Regions from separate parts of the Shewanella sp. DNRA4 genome, predicted to be linked through region 2. Evidence: predicted binding sites of a transcription regulator. Region 2 holds the regulator's gene; each other region holds the start of a gene.
What was found. Region 2 encodes LexA, which represses DNA repair genes until DNA is damaged. Its sites were predicted from a motif close to TACTGTATNNNNATACAGTA; they were not measured.

Region 1 (4,293 bases), on a different contig from region 2:
ATAGTAGTAGGCCACAATGGTGGTGAAGGCGAAGAAGAATAGCGCAACGGCGACGAACATATTACCAAAGCCTGGCATCATGCTTTCCATTGCGGTTTGTACATAACCAGGGCCCGCCGCAATCCCCGCAATCCCGGTATAAAGCGCTGCGCCATCAGGGCCCTGCACGTTATACAGGCCCGTGATCAGCAGCATAAAGCCAGTGGCTGAGCAGACGAACAGGGTATCAACATACACTGAGAAGGCTTGCACTAACCCTTGTTTGGCTGGATGACTCACGGCGGCGGCAGAAGAAGCGTGCGGCCCAGTACCTTGACCCGCTTCGTTGGAGTAAATACCGCGTTTTACCCCCCACATAATCGCAAGACCTAAAATCGCACCAAAGCCTGCATCGAGTCCGAAGGCGCTTTTTAGGATCAACAGAATAATATCGGGCAGCTGGCCAATGTTAAGGGCGATAATCACGCAGGCGACAATGATATAGCCGAGCGCCATAAAAGGCACTACAGTACTGGCGAACTGCGCAATCCGTTTCACCCCTCCAAAAATAATAAAACCTAATAGCATCGCAAGAATGGCTGCTGTGACATTAGGGTCAATATTGAAGGCGGTTTTTAAGCTTGAACCAATGGAGTTGGCTTGTACCCCTGGCAGTAAAATCCCGCAGGCAAAAATGGTCGCAATGGCAAATGTCCAAGCGTACCACTTCATGCCTAAGCCTTTTTCAATATAAAAGGCGGGGCCGCCGCGGTACTCCCCGTTGATTTTTTCTTTGTAGACTTGGCCTAAGGTGGATTCAACAAATGCTGAGCTTGCGCCCAGAAACGCTACCATCCACATCCAAAAAAGAGCACCTGGGCCACCAAAGGTAATCGCCGTGGCAACACCTGCGATATTACCGGTACCTACACGACCCGCTAAGGTCATGGCTAAAGCTTGGAAGGAAGACACGCCAGCATCGGTGCTTTTGCCATCAAACATTAGACGGATCATTTCGGGTAAATGACGTAACTGTAAAAAGCGTGAGCGCAGGGAGAAAAAGAGTCCTACACCGAGGCAAAGATAAACGAGCGCGGGACTCCAGACGATATTGTTGACCGCATTAACAATCTCATTCATATAATTCAACTCCAATATTCTGTTGTTTTTTGCAGAGTTTTTAAGATTTTTTTAGGTGATTTTGGGTACTAAACAGCCAATTAGGCCTAAGGTTAAAACGCGTGTGTGCGTCCAAGAGCTTCAACATAACGATTTTTTTAGTCACTTCATAGCTAAAGTTGTTAAATATTTGATAATTTAACGTTCTTTATTTGATGGGGTTACTGAGGAGCTTTATTTTGCAGCGTGTTATCTCTGCTGCATTGAGATTTGTAATCTAGCAACTTGAATCATTGAGAAAAGCGGGGGAGATAAGGCGAATTGATTGAGACTATTAACTCTGCCACAGTGGATAGCCGGGACGGTATTTGTGCAAGGCAAACAAAACTTGGCTTAAATTACCAGCCATAACAGCATCCACAGTCCAAAGAGCCATGCCAGGCTACGGCGGCTAACGCGATGTTTTAATAGCAAAGATAGACTTACAGCTACAGGTAGAAACAGGATAAAAGCCCAAGAGAGGAACGGAACCTCAAGATTTAATGTTTCAAGAACCATCCCACAAAGCAGACTTAATGCCAGTAATAAGAGGCTATGAAATAGCATTAATTGATTGAATCTTAATACTAATGCTGGTTTGAATGCGGGTTTAGCATGATAGGGCAAGGTCAGTGTATTCATCTCTTTTTCCTGATTCCTCTTTAAGTGATGGAAGGAATAATAAATTTAGATGAGAATGATTCTCAACTAAATTTACACAGCTTTAGTGTTCAGTTAGAGCTTAACGAGCTAAATTGGCTCTTGAGCTAAAGAAGGCTGTTTGCACTATTGTCTGCTTTGGGCTAAATTACACTGTAATTATATCCAGTGTTTAATATAGATATGATCCTCTATATTGCTGAAAAACCAAGCCTTGGGCGTGCCATCGCCGATGTGCTACCAAAACCCCACAAAAAAGGTGACGGGTTTATTGAAGACGCCCAAGGAAACTGCGTGTCTTGGTGTGTTGGGCATTTGCTTGAACAGGCCGAGCCCGATGCCTATAACCCCGAGTTCAAATCGTGGAAGTTTGAGCATTTACCCATAGTGCCCGAGAAGTGGCAGCTTAAACCTAAGGTCGCGACCCGTAGCCAACTCACTGTACTTAAAAAGCTGGTAAAACAGGCTGATACCTTAGTGAATGCGGGTGATCCAGACAGGGAAGGGCAATTATTGGTTGATGAAGTAATCGCCTATTTGGGCGTGACGGGCGATAAATTACAGCAAACGCAGCGACTCCTTATCTGCGACTTAAACCCGCAGGCGGTGAAACGTGCCTTGTCGCAACTTCGTAGTAACCGTGAGTTTATTCCTTTGTCTACTTCTGCACTTGCCCGGAGCCGTGCCGATTGGCTCTATGGCATGAATATGACACGGGCCTACACCATCCAAGGGAAAAAGGTCGGCTATCAGGGCGTGCTATCCGTCGGTCGAGTGCAAACCCCGCTCCTTGGGCTTATCGTGCGCCGCGATGAGGAAATCGCGCGATTTCAATCTAAACCCTTTTATGAAGTCTTAGCGCATTTAGTAACGGATAAACAACAATCTTTCACTGCGAAGTGGCAACCCAGTGAAGCCTGTTTACCTTATATGGACGAAGAAGGGCGAGTGCTTGCTAAGGGCTTAGCACAAAATGTGGTGCGTCGGATCACCGATAAACCCGCCAAAGTGACCCAGTTAAGCACTAAGGATAAACAGCAGAATCCGCCATTGCCTTACAGTTTATCTGCACTGCAAATTGATGCAGCTAAGCGGTTTGGGATGAGCGCTAAGGAGGTGCTCGATACCTGCCAGAGTTTATATGAGCGGCATAAGCTGATTACCTATCCGCGCTCTGACAGCCGCTATTTACCTACAGAGCAACATGGTCTAGCAAGCAGTGTATTAGCGGCCATTATGGTGGGGGCGCCCGAGTTAGTCGCACACGCTGAGGCGCCGAATCCTCGGCTTAAATCTAAGGCGTGGGATGATAAAAAAGTCGATGCCCACCACGCTATTATTCCAACGGAAAAACAGCCGAATTTAGGCAGTTTAAGCCAGCGGGAAAGGCAGCTTTATCTACATATTGCCCGCCAGTATTTGGCGCAGTTTTACCCCGCCTATTGCTACAGTGAAACGGCGGTCGAAGTGACGATTGAAGGTGGTCTCTTTAAAACGAAGGCTAGACAGGATAAATCCCTAGGTTGGAAACAACTGTTTGCACGGGAAGCTGATGAACATAAAGAGTCTATGGGGCGAGAATCGCTTAAAAACACTGATGATAAAAGTACCGATAAGGATGCAGAAGATGAGGTGTTTTGTGGCATTTTACCGCCTTTAGCCCTAGGACAAATCCTTCACTGCAACCAAGGTGAATTGGTCGAGAAGCAAACTCAGCCCCCCAAAGCCTTTACCGATGCGACCTTGCTGAGCGCCATGACGGGGATTAATCGTTATGTGACTGACCCCGAGATCCGCAAAATTTTAAAGGAAACCGATGGCTTAGGGACGGAAGCGACCCGCGCAGGCATTATTGAACTGTTATTTAAACGGGGATTTATTCAGCGTCTGGGCAAGTCAATTGTGGCAACTGAGGTGGGTAAAGGTTTAATCAATAGCTTACCCCTTAGTGCCACCACGCCCGATATGACGGCGCTGTGGGAGGCAAGCCTAAATGGCATCTGCCATAAGGAAATCTCTTATCAAGGATTTATGCAGCCACTGCTGGGGACGCTAAATCACTTAATCGAAAATGCGGGCGCCCAATTACCCTCAGCCCTCAATGGCTTAAAAGGACAGGGTTTTAAGCGAGCAGCTAAAAAGTCCGTCTATCGAAAAGCGGGAGCCAGAGGCGCTGCTGGCGGGAAAAAAGCCGGAACGGGCGCTAAAAAAGGAAATGCTAGAAATTCAGCCGCAGCATCTTCCACATCCACAACAGCTAAACCGACCGTCCCTAGACGGCGAACGAGCAAAGCGACCGCCCAAGCCTGATGACACAAATGTAATCAAACTGTCGATAATGTTCGCGATTTGGTAACGATATTTAATTTATTCCGCGATATTTAATTACCGCCAATCACGTTATTTCGTGATTGGCCGATCCACTTCTAAAAAATACCTAGAAACTCAACTTTTCTGCTCCGTGGCATGCTAACTGCTTTGCCTTGGCCGGAGAAT
Region 2 (4,293 bases):
CGCTCTAAGGCATTTTGCTCCGACGCCAACAACACTAAACTGGTCAAGGTAATAGAGCTGGCGGCAGCGGCGTCGTTAATCCGCGTCATCACCCGATTTGCTAACACGTTCACCGCTGGGGTTAACCAAGTCGGTTTTTGCTCAGGATCATCAGCCACTTCACTGCGCCAGTTTGGTGCCGTTTCATTCAAGAAGTTCTGCAATGTAATCGGCTCACCAAAGTTGACATAACCTTGGCCAAAATTACCTAATTTACGAATAGCACCAAAGACTTGCCATACAGATTCTTTCTGTTTTTTCTTACCGCTTAGCTCTTTGTGATAGGTCGCCACTTCCATCACGTGATCGTAGCCTAAATACACAGGCACTAAGGTGACTGGGCGTTCGATACCACGCAGCACACTGTTGATCGTCATAGCGATCATGCCCGTTTTAGGCGCCAATAGACGACCGGTACGAGAACGGCCACCTTCAGAGAAATACTCAACCGAATATCCCTTAGCAAACAGCTGATCGAGGTACTCACGGAACACGGCCGTATAAAGTTTGTTGCCGTTAAAACTACGGCGAATAAAGAAAGCCCCGCCACGGCGGAACAGCGGCCCCGCAGGCCAGAAGTTTAGGTTGATACCCGCAGCAATATGCGGTGGCACCATACCTTGGTAATACAGAATGTAAGATAACAGCAGGTAATCCATATGGCTGCGATGGCAGGGCACATACACAATCTCATGACCATCGTGGTGTAACTGCCGAATATGCTCGGCACCTTTGATGTTAATACCGCTGTAGAGCTTGTTCCATAACCACGTTAAAAAGCGCTCAGCAATACGTACGAGACTATCGGAATAATTCGCCGCAATTTCATCAAGATATTCAATTGCCGTTTCACGCGCTTGGGTTTCAGAAATCTTCTTGCTCGCGGCTTCTTCCTGAATCGCCTTACGTAAGGATTCAGATTTCAGCAAGGAATGGAATAACGCCTGACGATTAGGCAACACAGGCCCCGTCATCACCTTACGTTGGCGACGGAAATGCACTCTCGCTACTCGAGCCAATTTATGGGCAATGCCCATATCGGTACCATGTTCGTCGGCCATGTAACGCAGCGATACCGCATTAGAAAATTGCACAAAGTTGTGACGGCCCAAAAATAGGATCATCAAGCACTTACGTAACCAAGTAGGATTCTCGCGCTCAAGCACTGCCGCCTTCATGGTGTCGTCTTCTTTACCCGGAGTACGACCCCAATACAGACTCACAGGCACCAGCTGTATATCTAACTCTGGCTTTTCCTTATGGACGGCCAACAAACGCATAAAACATTCGAGGAATGGCTCATTGCTGGCGCGTTCACCAAATAAGGGCTTACGACCTTCAAGGCATACCACCCGTGGCGCCACAACGCCATTCACCACCAGCGGCTCGTAAGGGCTTGGCAAACCAAGTTTCGTGGTGATCTCGCTTAACGCAGCAATATCACTCAGGGATTCTGTTTTCATTACATAAGCAAGCGGTCTGGAGGCATCCAGATTCAGATCGGCAAAGGGATCCTGTGGCACAACAATAGTGTGCACTAAGTGCTTTTGGATCCAACGTAATGATTTCAACCAAAGAGAGTCTTGTTTAGGCATTATTCTTATGCAATGTAAGTACGTTCATTAGCCCCATAGAATACCAGATTATAGAGAATATACCCAAACAACCTAAAGATGCAGGATTCAGCTGCTGATTTTAATGACTTAGTAACGCACTTTAGGCAACGCCATTTATTGCTACCGTGCAAGTGGCATTCACCCCATAGATGACGATTACGGTTATTTGCAGATCTAGCTGACCAAGTTAAAAGTGGTTAATACTTGCACTACCAATAATACTGTATATACTAACAGTAACTGTATAGAAAAACAGGAAAGACCATGAGACCGTTGACGCCACGCCAAGCCGAAATTTTAGAGCTGATTAAACGTAATATTGCCGAGACTGGCATGCCACCCACTCGGGCCGAAATTGCCACCCGTTTGGGTTTTAAAAGTGCAAATGCCGCAGAAGAACACCTTAAGGCATTGGCGAAAAAAGGCTGCATCGAGATCATGCCTGGTACTTCCCGCGGGATCCGTCTCCCTGTAGAGGAAGAAGATAACCGCGAAACAGGCTTGCCACTTATCGGCCAAGTGGCAGCGGGTGAACCTATTCTCGCCCAAGAGCATGTCGAACAGTATTACCAAGTCGACCCCAGCATGTTCCACCCTGCTGCCGATTTCCTGCTGCGCGTAAAAGGCGACAGTATGAAGAATATCGGCATCCTTGAGGGTGACCTGCTTGCCGTTCATAAAGTACAACAAGCGCGCAATGGACAAGTTGTTGTTGCTCGCGTTGATGATGATGTAACCGTAAAACGCTTTGAAAAAAAAGGTAATTTAGTCTACCTACATGCCGAGAATGAAGACTATTCACCGATTAAAGTCGATTTGAGTTTCCAAAGTCTAACAATTGAAGGGCTCGCCGTAGGGGTGATCCGCAATGGAGATTGGCTATGAACAAACTATTAGGTAATGCCCCGCGTCACCCCGGTTTATGGCTCGATACGGTTCGAGATACAGAGACCGACTGGCAGCATACATCAATAGTCACTATGCCAACTCAGAGCCAAGGGCGCCAAGAGCTGACACAGCTGAGCAAACAACTTGCCCAACTGAGCCAACAGGGAAGATGGATAGTGCTCATCAACCCACCTAGTATTGGCTACAAGCAGCTATTAGCAAACGCAGGTGTGCGTATGGATCGCGTACTATTGGTTCACGCAAAAGATGAGGTCGAAACCCTTTGGGCGATGGAAAAAGCCTTAACCAGTGGCACATCTAGCGCAGTGATTACTTGGATTAACGCCCTAGATACTCGCGATAATCGTCGCCTACAAATTGTAGCAAAGAGCGCACGTGCAATGGGTATCGTGCTTGAAGGTTCAACGAATGACCAACCTTCTAGCACCAATCTCACCCAATCGACTAAATTTACTCAACCCGCATTTTTCAGCTCTGTTCATTAAAAATTTTTCATACCGTATTTAGCCTTGAAAGCCGCCTCACCTGTGAATGTGAGGCTTTTTTTTGGCAATTTTTCAGACAATTAGAAAAAGAAGTGATCTTGATCAATTTTTAAACAGCAAGTATGTTTGATTTAGGCGCACATGATATATGGCCTGTTTAGGCAGAAATATCGCGTTATTTTCGAATATCGCTCGCCCACAAAAATTGAGAATAATGGGTTTATTCAGCAGTATGTGCCAGTGTGGCTAATACCAGCAGTAACAATACTTGATCATAAGTAAGCCGCCAACGCACGTTGAAGTCAGAAACACTTTTTTGGGAACTGAAGAGTTTGCATAGAGTTGAGACTTACTGTGTTGCTCTTCTTTGTAGTTGCTATTTGCAATTAGCAGAGGAGAAGTCTTGTGAAGCAATGGTTGTATTGTTTACTCGTGGTGCTATTCGCCCCACCGTTGGCCGCAGCAGACATGCGGTTCAATATGACGCCTGGCGTAACAGAAATCAGTGGCAAGGTATACCACCTGCACATGACGATTCTGTATATCTGCTGCGCGATAGGCTTAGTGGTTTTTGGCGTGATGATTTATGCCATGATCAACCACAGAAAATCCAAGGGCGCGGTCGCGTCACACTTCCATGAGAGTACAAAAGTTGAAATCGCTTGGACGATAATTCCCTTTATCATTCTGATCTTAATGGCGATTCCGGCAACTAAAACTCTGATTGCCATGGAAGACCCCAGCAATGCCGATCTCACGGTAAAAGTCACAGGATCGCAATGGAAGTGGCATTACAGCTATTTCGATCAAGATATTGAGTTTTACAGTATCCTCGCCACACCAAGACCTCAAATCGAAGGTAGTGAGGCCAAGGGAGAGCACTACTTACTTGAGGTCGATAAGCCCCTTGTCCTGCCTGTAAATAGAAAAATCCGCTTTCTGATGACTTCTGAAGATGTTATCCATTCATGGTGGGTACCAGATTTTGCAGTGAAAAAAGATGCTAACCCAGGGTTTATCAACGAGGCGTGGACCCGTATCGATAAACCCGGCATTTACCGTGGCCAATGTGCCGAGCTTTGCGGTAAAGATCATGGATTTATGCCGATAGTGGTTCAGGCACTGCCCGAAGCCGAGTTCGATGCTTGGGTTGCAGAACAAAAACAAGCTGCCAATGCCGCAGCGCAAGCCGCACAAGCCGCCTTATCGCAAACACTGAGTAAAGAAGAGCTGATGACTCAGGG
Region 3 (4,293 bases), on a different contig from region 2:
CAACAACGGCATCGATAAAGCCGGCAACTAAGCCTATGACAGCCAACAGGGCCCAGTTACTGGGCTCGAGTAACAACTCCAAATCTTAATCCTACTCAATGACTCGTCTAAAGGGGGGCAGTGCGTCTAGCAAGGATTTGCCGTAACGTTTGGTCACTAATCGTCTATCTAGGATAGTGACTCGGCCATAATCCTGCTCTTTACGCAGTAATCTACCACAACTTTGGATAAGCTTTCGCGATGCATCTGGAATGGTGAGTTGCAGAAACGGATTTCCACCCTTTATTTTCACATATTCAGCATGGGCTTGCTCAACGGGCGAGGTTGGCACAGCAAAGGGTAGCTTAGTGACGATGAGGTTGGTGAGGTAATCTCCGGGTAAGTCCAAGCCTTCAGAAAAACTGCCTGTGCCAAATAAGATGCTTGGCTCACCTTTATCACATTTAGCTTTGTGAGTCTCAAGCAATTGCTGGCGTGGTGCATTACCTTGGATCAGGATTTCCTGTGTGAGTTTGCCCTCGAGCAATTCGGCCACTTTTTCCATTTGCCAGTAAGAGGCAAACAGCACTAAGGTAGCCATTTCACCTTCAATTAGCTCGATAATTTGTTCGGCAAGTTCAGCAGTATAGGCATCATCCGTCGGCTCGGTTTTCATCTTAGGTAAGTACAGCGTGGCGTTATTGGGATAATCAAAGGGCGATTGCAGGGCAAGATAACGGCTGCCGTCCTTTAATGATAACCCTACCTGATGGGCAAAATGGTCAAAGTTATTCAGCGCCCGCAGCGTAGCGCTACATAGCACGACGCCAGCAGCCTTTTGCCACAGCATAGATTCGAGCATAAAACCGACTTCAATCGGCGAGGCGCTAAACAGATAATCGACCTGTTTGCCTGTAATTAACTCGATCCAACGGGCCATTGGGGCACCTTTAGTGGAATCTTCCTTGGCCATCATTTTCCAGAGCTTTTGCAGGTTTTCGAGTCGCTGCAACATAAAGCCCATTTCGGCCTGTAGCGCTTCAGCCTGGTGCTTAGGAATATCGCCATCTTTTATCGCTTCTGCGAGCAATAATTGCATCTTATTAAATTGCTTGAGAGCAAGATTGGAGGTGGTTGCGAGATTCTCGGCAGGGATTTTTAACGCATCGGGTAATTTGCCGTGTTCGAACCGATAGCGACTCTCTGGATTGGCAAACTGCTTGGTCTGGGTATCACAGAAGTGGGCGACTTGATTGAGCTGAGCAATTAAGTCACCGATATGATCCTGCATCGCCTGTGCTGGGGCGATGATGTTGTTGCTTTTTATCTGATTTTGTAATTTTGCGCTGGTCTTACCGACTTTTTCAAGCCAGTCGGCGGCGCCTCTAAGCGTTGCCTGTGCGCTAGAAAAGTCTCGGGCAACAATAGGTAAGTGGTGTGCTTCGTCAATGACGTAAAATACTTCTTCGGGATCGGGCAAAATCACCCCGCCGCCTAGCTCTAAGTCGGCAAACAGCAAACTGTGGTTGGCAATGAGCACATCCCAAGTATCCACATCCTCACGGGCCTTGTGAAACGGGCAATTACGATGGCTGGCGAGTTGCCGATGACAACTGTGTTTATCGCAGGCGATTTGTTGCCAGAGATGGTCCGGTATCGGTGTCGATAGCGTATCGATTTCACCGTTCCAGCGGCCTTCATTAAAGTCGCTGAGCAGCTCCTGCAACATGGCTATTTGGCTGTTATCAGGCTTTGTTTGCCACATGGCCATTTGGGTACTGTTATCATCGCCGATTAACATTGCAAGCTTGGATAAACAGACATAGCGCTGACGCCCTTTGACCAGACCAAAGCGAAAGTTTAGCCCTGATTGTTCGAGAAAAAACGGTAAGTCTTTGTGCAGCAACTGCTCCTGCAGCGCCACGGTTGCCGTAGCGATACAGACCTTTTTCTTACTCGCAAGCGCAAGCGGAATCGTGCCTAAAATATAAGACAATGATTTACCAATCCCCGTACCCGCTTCGACCACTATGATGCGTCTATCTTTGTCATAGTCGCCAGCCAGGGTCTTAGAGATTTCTGCTACCATAAAGTTTTGCTCGCGGCGCGGCCTAAAATTAGGCAAAGCGGTGGCAATATCTTTGTAGATAGCGCGGATCTGGTTTTTTACGTTGTCAGGTAACATGCGGCACTACTTTATCGAATTAATGCTGTACATAATAACAGTGATTGCATAGCCTAAGAAACTTTTCTGCCATTTTATGGCAATTTTATTCTGTATCCCGAGAATCAATAAGCAGCGAGAGCCTTAGAGTGAAACCGCAGTTGAATCCCCCCGAGAGTCTTGCACATGACACTGCTGCGCCTGTGAGTGTACAGGGACGCGTCCTCTCGCGCCATGCTATTACACGCGGTGCAACGCTTGTGTTGCAGTATTATCTCGCCACCGTTTCAGGCCCTGTGCTGGTTGAGTTACCTGGCTCTGAGTACATTTGTTTTTGCCATCAAAGCGATATGGCTGCATTACAGTTACAAACGCCGGGGCTGGCGCTACGCTTTGTGCCGCTTATGCTTAAAAGTTTTAAAAGACAATCCGTGGCGGCGATTTATGCCCAGTCGAGCAGTGTGTTTCGTCACTTGCAGCGGATAGCGACAGATGCGGGTATTCCCTTATTTGAGTCGGATATCCGTCCAGAGCAGCGTTTTTTAATCGAGCGTTTTGTGGCACTCGATGTGGCATTTTTAGGGTATTATGTCAGCAAAGCTGGCATAGATGGACAGTTGCCTGTGTTTAGCGCCATACGGGCCAAAGCAGTTGCGCCGCAGCCGGAAATAAAATTGCGTTCAATCTCGCTTGATTTTGAATGCAGCTTTGACGGATTACTCTATTCTGTGGCCCTTTATGGGCGCGGTGCGCAATCTCAGCCCTATGAAAAAGTCATTATGGTGGGTGAGCCGCAACCTGATGCTGCAATCTACATTGAATGGGTGAACGATGAAGCGGCGCTTATTCATCATCTCATCGCTTGGTTTACTGAGTTTGATCCCGATGTGATTATTGGTTGGTCAGTAGTGACCTTTGATCTGGCCCTGTTATATCGGCGTGCGTTACTGCACCGGATCCCGTTGCGTATCGGTCGAGGTGGCGCACTCCTTGAGTGGAAGGTTGAGAATAAATTTCGGCCAGAAACCTTAAGTTTGCCTGGGCGAGTGGTACTCGATGGTATCGATTGGTTAAAGGCGGCTTTTTATCAATTTGAACGTTTCTCTTTGGAGTTTGTCGCCCAAGCGTTACTCGGTGAAGGCAAAGCGATTCATGATGTAGAAAATCGAGCGCAAGAGATTGATGCGCTATTTACCGAAAATAAACAAGAGCTTGCTCACTATAATCTGACCGATAGTCGCTTAGTGTGGGATATTTTTGAGCATACTCAGTTGTGGGATTTTGCCCTCGCTCGCGCCGAGTTAACGGGATTAGAACTGGGGCGGGTAGGCGCCTCGGTCGCCGCATTCAACCATTTGTATCTACCGCATTTACATAGAGCGGGTTTCGTCGCGCCCGCAGAGCCTGCAAGTCAAGGGATTGAAAGCCCTGGCGGTTATGTAATGGATTCAGTCCCGGGTTTTTATCAGCATATTTTAGTGTTTGACTTTAAAAGTCTTTATCCATCGATAATTCGTACTTTTTTGATCGATCCGAAAGGGCTCATTGAAGGTCTAGATAACGAGGAACATATTTTGGACGAGTCTGAAATCGTTCCCGGTTTTTTAGGGGCTCGTTTTAGTCGGCATCAACCGATCCTGCCAAAACTTATCCAAAATCTCTCAGAACAACGCGAAAAAGCCAAGCGGGAGGCGAATGCGCCTTTATCGCAAGCGATTAAAATCATCATGAATTCGCTCTATGGGGTTTTAGGCTCCCAAGGCTGCGTGTTCCATGATGCGAAACTGGCAAGCTCCATCACCATGCGCGGTCATCAAATAATGAAACAGACTCGCGCTTGGATAGAGGAAATGGGTTATCAAGTTATTTATGGGGACACGGATTCCACCTTTGTTTATTTGGGCTCTGATCCTGATCTCAGTGATATTAATGCCTTAGGTAAGCAGATTGCCGCGCAAATCAATCAACAATGGCAGAGTAAAATCGTAAAGGAGTTTCAGCTAGAAAGCTTCCTTGAGCTACAGTTTGAGCGCCATTACGAACAGTTTTTTATGCCGACCTTGAGGGGATCGGAGGAGGGTAGTAAGAAGCGTTATGTCGGTGCTTGGCGCAATAGGAATGGAGGGCTGGAAATCACTTTTAAGGGGATG

Region 1: a site for LexA is predicted at 1,949-1,968, ahead of HG547_RS11525 (DNA topoisomerase III). Genes of this name have one in related genera too.
Region 3: a site for LexA is predicted at 2,188-2,207, ahead of dinG (ATP-dependent DNA helicase DinG). Genes of this name have one in related genera too.

What each region holds. Positions count from the first base shown of each region.
Region 1 covers NZ_JABAIP010000009.1:142,928-147,220, reverse strand. The annotation lists gene HG547_RS11535 (alanine/glycine:cation symporter family protein) at 1-1,119, opposite strand, end outside; gene HG547_RS11530 (hypothetical protein) at 1,492-1,779, opposite strand; gene HG547_RS11525 (DNA topoisomerase III) at 1,981-4,107, shown strand.
Region 2 covers NZ_JABAIP010000004.1:114,911-119,203, forward strand. The annotation lists gene plsB (glycerol-3-phosphate 1-O-acyltransferase PlsB) at 1-1,634, opposite strand, end outside; gene lexA (transcriptional repressor LexA) at 1,920-2,540, shown strand; gene HG547_RS05690 (SulA-like leucine-rich domain-containing protein) at 2,537-3,049, shown strand; gene coxB (cytochrome c oxidase subunit II) at 3,455-4,293, shown strand, end outside.
Region 3 covers NZ_JABAIP010000001.1:300,798-305,090, forward strand. The annotation lists gene HG547_RS01280 (TSUP family transporter) at 1-82, opposite strand, end outside; gene dinG (ATP-dependent DNA helicase DinG) at 92-2,164, opposite strand; gene HG547_RS01290 (DNA polymerase II) at 2,305-4,293, shown strand, end outside.